DNA from 2 places in the Rhodococcus rhodochrous genome. Region 2 is predicted to be linked to the other one. Evidence: riboswitches for the same ligand, from Rfam matches in the RefSeq annotation. Region 2 holds a riboswitch; the other holds the start of a gene.

What was found. A riboswitch is a leader RNA that binds a small molecule or an ion and turns the genes downstream of it on or off. The one in region 2 is predicted to bind cobalamin.
Region 1: it holds a riboswitch for cobalamin, as region 2 does, so the genes downstream of both, C6Y44_RS26395 (IS3 family transposase) here and C6Y44_RS20015 (VWA domain-containing protein) in region 2, are expected to answer to the same signal.

Annotation. Positions count from the first base shown of each region.
Region 1 covers NZ_CP027558.1:337,595-340,785, reverse strand. Annotated here, with positions in the region: gene C6Y44_RS26400 (hydantoinase/oxoprolinase family protein) at 1-15, opposite strand, end outside; cobalamin riboswitch at 1,200-1,349, shown strand; one part of gene C6Y44_RS26395 (IS3 family transposase) at 1,510-1,774, shown strand; one part of gene C6Y44_RS26395 (IS3 family transposase) at 1,774-2,654, shown strand; gene C6Y44_RS26390 (ABC transporter substrate-binding protein) at 2,792-3,191, shown strand, end outside.
Region 2 covers NZ_CP027557.1:4,332,202-4,335,392, forward strand. Annotated here, with positions in the region: gene C6Y44_RS20010 (bifunctional cobalt-precorrin-7 (C(5))-methyltransferase/cobalt-precorrin-6B (C(15))-methyltransferase) at 1-1,178, opposite strand, end outside; cobalamin riboswitch at 1,220-1,415, shown strand; gene C6Y44_RS20015 (VWA domain-containing protein) at 1,451-3,191, shown strand, end outside.

The DNA.
Region 1 (3,191 bases), on a different replicon from region 2:
CACGCGCCAGGTCATCTCTGTCCTCTCCCGGTGTCGAATCAGGTGGGCGGACGACGCAGCGAACTTCATCAAGATAGAAAGTGACCTCAGCCACATCGCCCTGTTGGTGGTGTCCAGTACATACGTGGACAGAAGCGGCTACAAGAGACATCCCCACAGTCTCCTCAGACAACAATTGTGCAGATGCTCAATCACTCCCGTACGAACCGATCCTGCGGCGCTCGGAACGGGAAAGATTCACAAAATGCCCCGGTACTGCCCTTGCGCGAGATGGACCGGTCCAAGCATTCGAATCCTCAGGTCTCTCCAGCTTGACTAGCGCCATCGCGCTGCCGGAAACGTCGAGCACATAAGTCTGCTGTAGATACATGCACGGCAACATCGATCTGCCTCGCATAGATTTACAAGAGACATGCCGGACCTCGAGCTTGACATCGACGACGTCGTACCGATCGATCCTCATGTCAGCCGAACTGGAGCTGCGCTAATTGTGAATCCCCTGCCAGCAAACTCGTAGTACGAACTCCGGGAGATGCTCAATTCAGTGTGTCTTACGGCGCGGCGACCATGCTGACCACCGGAAGGCAGGTGTGGAGCAGGTCGATTCAGCTGCAGCAGTTGCAGAGCGGCTGCAACTGTAGATGTGAAGGGCCCGCTGCTACATGTCCGACGCCCTCGAATCTGCCTATCCGGCAATCTGGAAGGTATAGGTGGAGGTACGGGTCTCGGATTGCCGGATCCTTGAGAAGAGTGCGACGGGAGGCTCGCGCAATGATGCATTGAAATGCTTCCAGCTCAAGTTGTCCCCCCTCGACGGCCATTGTTACCGTGAGGTCGTAGCTGGCCACTTCGAATCCCACCTGAATGACGACTTCCGGGATGACCGAGTTTACCGACCCGGCGTGATGCTCGAACTTCCTGCACCAGGTAACCCCGTGCAGTACTCTTTCCGTCCATCATCGCTACCTCATTACGGTGCACATGAATGTCCGACCCACCTGCTCGCCCCACAGCAGCAACGTCCCCCTACGATACAAATCCATCGATAACCATCCATCGATGGATCTGTTGCAGATCCGCCTCGGCGCATCGGCCAGTGGCCGGTGCTACCCGCCCAGCGTTTCGCCGATCGAGGAGACCGACCTCAGCCCGCGACACGTGCCACCGCGTCTGTTTCGACCCCGAACAAGGGTGGTCTCACATTATCGAACCGGCCATGTGCATAATGACGCGAACGTTGCTGACACCCAACGCAGGGGAAGTCCGGTCGAAGTCCGGCGCTGACCCGCAACGGTAGACCGTCGACCTCGGCGGTGAGCCCGAATACCTGCCTGGGGGGGTCTGCGACTCCGATACATCGCCGTGGTCTGCGAGACGGAGTCCAGCAGGGCAGTTCGTGCACCCTTCGGTGCCTGCTGTCGTGGTGGTGGCGTGTCCCCTGTGAGTAGGTCCGGGTTGTTCTAGAGTCCTGATTGCCCTGGTAAGGGCGAAGAAGGGACGATAGGGATCATGGCGGGACGCAAACGTCACTCGGCCGAGGACATCGTGCGCAAGCTGCGCCGGGCCGACGAGTTGGCCGCGGAAGGCAAGAACGGCGAGGAGATCGCCGCCGCGCTCGAGGTGTCGGCGGCGACGCTGTACAACTGGCGTCGTCAATACGGCGGCATGGATGCCGATGCGGCGAAGGAGCTCAAGGAACTGCGGGAGCAGAACAGCCGGCTCAAGCGATTGCTCGCAGATGCCGAGTTGGAGAAGGACGCGTTGCGGGAGATCGCGAAGGGAAAATTCTAAGCCCGACCGCCAAACGCGCCGCGATCACCATGCTCACCGACACCCTACAGATGTCGGAGCGGTTCGCGTGCAAGGTCGTTGGGCTCTCCCGATCGGTTTACCGGCGGTTGCCGTTGGCGCAGACACCAGGCGACCCGGACGCCGATCTGCGCGCAGAGTTGCGCAGGTATTCCCGCAAGCATCCGCGGCACGGGTTTCGTCGGGCGTGGGCATGGCTGCGCTACGACCAGGGCATCGAGGTGAACAAGAAGAAGGTGCACCGCCTGTGGAAAGAAGAAGGATTGCAGGTCCGGCGTGCTCCACGCCGCAAACGTGCCGGCCTGTCCTCGGTTCCGGTCGTCGACGCTGATGCTCCGAATGTGGTGTGGGCATTGGACTTCCAGCTCGATTCGACCGTCGACGGCAAGACGGTGAAGATCGCGTCGATGGTCGATGAACATACCCGGATGTCGTTGTTGAACATCGTGGACCGCTCGATCACCGCCGGCCGGTTGATCGAGGGCTTGGAGAAGGCGTTCGCGATGTGGGGTGGGCCGCCGCTGGTGTTGCGCATGGACAATGGGCCTGAGTTCATCTCGGAAGCGCTGCGGGACTTCTGTGCTGGGTCGGTGGGGGTGTCCTACATTCCGCCGGGCACGCCGTGGAACAACGGGTTCATCGAGTCGTTCAACAACCGGTTGCGCGATGAGTGTCTGAACCGCAACTACTGGCCCACTCTGCTCGAGGCCCGGGTGGTGATCGAGGACTTCAAGGACGACCATAATCACCGACACCGTCATTCGGCATTGGGGTACAAGACCCCCGCCGAGTACGCTGCCGGATGCACCCACCGGCACCAACCGGTGGCGTGCGAGATCGACTGATCGACTGCACAGAGGAACCGGCTCTAGAAACGACCGGACCGACTATCGGGGACCTGCCAGTGGGTCCCGGTTCGCAGACCACCCCGAGCAGAGCACGAGGTGTCATGTTCGTCCACCACCGCCCGTTCCGACGCCACATGATCGCGTTCACATCGATGGCGACCGCAGCTCTGGTGCTGGTCGGTTGTTCCCGTGGAACGAGCATGACGGAGGTCGAAGCCGCCGAAGCGTTCACCGAACCGGTGACCGTCACGAACTGCGAGCGCACTGCCACCTTCGATGCCCCGCCGCAGCGCATCATCTCGATGAACGACCACGTCACTGAAACACTGATCCAGATGGGCGTCGGTGACCGCATCGTAGGTATGGGTTACGGCGAACAACTCGATCCTCTACCCGAGACCGTAGAGCAGTACCGCGCCATCCCGTCGCTCGCACAGGAGTATCCGACCTCCGAACAGATCCTCGACCTCGAACCCGACCTCGTCGTCGGCGGTATGCGAAGCGCATTCGACGAAAAACAGGGCCGCGACCGTG
Region 2 (3,191 bases):
TGCGCACGCCAGCCGGTGAATGTTCCTATGGGATCTGCGTGTTCGACGGACAGACGGGTGAGTTCACCGCCGTGCGTCTTCCACCACAGCACGAGGCCGGCCTCGGTCTCCAGCGTCACTGCATGCGCGACGAGCCGACCGCCGGGAGGCAATGCGTCCCAGCACGTGTCGAGCACACCCTCACGACTTCCTCCCCCGCCGACGAAGATCGCGTCGGGCACCGGGAGTCCGTCGAGCGCGGCGGGGGCGGCACCACGGACGACCCGCACCGCCGACGGCACACCCAACGCGGCAGCATTGCGCTCGATTGCGCCGGCGCGCCTCTCGTCCTTCTCGATCGCGAGAGTACGACAGCGCGGATCGGTTCGCGCCCATTCGATTCCGACGGACCCGGCTCCCGCACCGACGTCCCACAGCAACTCCCCCGGTCGTGGCGCGAGTGCGCACACCGCCGCGACACGCACGGTCCGCTTGCTGAGCTGTCCGTCGTGTTCGAACAGGGAGTCGTCGAGACCGGGCAGCACCGACAACCCGGCGGGTCCGTCGACCTCGACGCACATCAGACTCAGAGACCGGACGCCCGTATCGGTCAGATGGGCCGCCTTCGCATCGATCCGGGACTCGTCCGCAGCACCGAGATGCGACAACACCGCGACCCGTGAGTTCCCGAAACCGGCGGCCACCAGGAGCGTCGCAACATCCGCGACACGTGCACCGTCGACGAGGACGACGAGTTTGCGTCCGCGCGTCAGAACTCTGCGCAGAGCATCGATCTCGCGACCCACGACGGTGACCGTCTCGCACTCCTCCGCGGACCAGCCCATGCGCGCACGGGCGAGTGCCGCCGACGAGACCGCCGGGATCACCTCCACGGCGTCGCCTCCGAGACGCCGGATCAGGGTGGTACCGATCCCGGAGACCAGCGGATCACCGGATGCCAGCGCGACGACGTCCTTGCCGGCGTGCCGGTCGAGGAGGTCGTCGAGCCCGGACAGGAGCGGCGACGGCCACTCTTCGCGCACCGCTGCGCAGGCGGGCACCAGATCGAGGTGGCGCCGGCCGCCCAGCAGGACCTCGGCTGCGAATATCCGTTCCCGGACGGCCGACGGCACGCCCGCCCATCCGTCCGCCCCGATTCCGACAACGGTGATGCCTGTCGTCTGTCGCATCGGTCCCATGGCGGTGAACCATAGCCCACGCGCCATGGCCTAGACTCGGCCGCGGCAAGGCAATCGAAGGTGCCCCTCACGGGGATAATCGGGAAGCCGGTGAGAATCCGGCACAGGCCCGCTGCGGTGACCCGGGAGTCGTCGATCATGCGCACCCGCGCAGCCACTGGACCGTCCGGTCCGGGAAGGCGATCGCACGGCGTCCGACCGGGAAGTCCGAATACCGGCCTTCGAACAGCTTGCCGCGAAGAACATCCCAGCGGGAGCCTGTGGAGGTCGAAGTGCATGTGTATCCGTTCGGTGCGGTGGTCGGTTCGGACGACCTCGCGCTGGCCCTGACCCTGTGTGCGGTGTCGCCGTCGATCGGCGGTGTGCTCGTGCGCGGCGAGAAGGGCACCGCGAAATCGACGACCGTGCGTGCCCACGCCGCGCTGTTGCCGCAGATCACCGTCGTGGACGAGTGCCGGTTCTCGTGTGATCCGGCCGCACCCGACACGTCCTGTCCGGACGGCCCTCACCCTGCCGATGCGGGCGCGCATGTCCGTCCGGTGCGGCTGGTGGAACTGCCTGTCGGCGCGGCCGAGGATCGCGTCACCGGCTCGCTGCATCTCGGCAAGGCACTGGCCGACCGCACGGCGGAATACGAACCCGGCCTCCTGGCATTGGCCCACCGCGGCGTGCTGTACGTCGACGAGGTCAACCTCCTGCACGACCACCTGGTCGACCTACTGCTCGACGCCGCGGCGATGGGTCGCTCGACCGTCGAACGCGACGGGGTCTCCGTCGAGCACGCCTCCCGATTCGTGCTGGTCGGGACGATGAATCCCGAGGAGGGCGAGCTTCGCCCGCAGCTGCTCGACCGCTTCGGTCTCGCGGTGGACGTGGCCGCGCCCCGCGACCCGCACGTGCGCGCCGAGATCGTGCGGCGGCGGATGGCCTTCGACGCCGATCCGGCCGGTTTCACCGCGCGGTGGGCGGATCGGGATGCCGAGTGGTCGCGCCGCGTCGTCTCCGCACGCGAACTCGTCCCGCAGGTCGTGCTGAGCGACGATGCGCTGGTCTCGATCGCCGAGGTGTGCGCGGCGTTCGACGTGGACGGCATGCGCGCCGACCTGGTCACCGCCCGCACAGCGATCGCACACGCCGCCTGGCACGGCCGCCTCGAGGTGACACGCGAGGACATCGCGGCAGCAGCCCGGCTCGCGCTTCCGCACCGTCGGCGCCGCAACCCGTTCGACGCCCCCACCAGCAGCGACGACCTGCTCGACGACCTGCTCGGCGGAGACGACCCCGATCCCGGCCCCGACGACGATCCCGGTGGCGGCGAAAGCGCACCCGACGACTCGGCAGCGGAGACGTCCTCCGGCTCGGGCGACAGGTTGTCCACCACCCTGGCGTCGGCATCGGATCCGTTTCGCGCCAGGGTGTTCTCCGTCGATCGGGTCGGGCGCGGGGCGGCCGGCCGTCGGTCGCGGGCGGTCACCACGATCGGCCGCACAGTGGGCAGTCGCCGCGGCGACACCGGTCCGGTTCACCTTCCCGCCACGATCCGCGCGACCATCCTCACCGATCAGGGTCTGCAGCTGCGCCGCAAGATCATCGAAGGCCGCGAGACCAATCTCGTCCTGCTCTGTGTCGACGCCTCCGGGTCGATGGCCGCACGCAACCGGATGGTGCAGGTCAAGACCGCCGTCCTGTCGCTGCTGCTCGACGCCTACCGCCGTCGCGACATCGTCGGCCTCGTGACCTTCCGCGGCACGGGCGCGACCCTCGCACTCCCGCCGACGAATTCGGTGGACGTGGCCGCCGCACGACTACGAGAACTCCCCGCCGGTGGGCGGACCCCGCTGGCCGAAGGTCTGATCGAAGCGGCCGAAACCGTTCGACGCCATTCGCTCCGGGATCCACGTCGGCGTGCCCTGCTCGTCGTGGTCACCGACGGTCGTGCCACCGCCGGGCGGGACGCTGTGCAGCGTTCGCTCGACGCCGCAGACGTCATTGCTGCACAGGGAATCTCCTCGG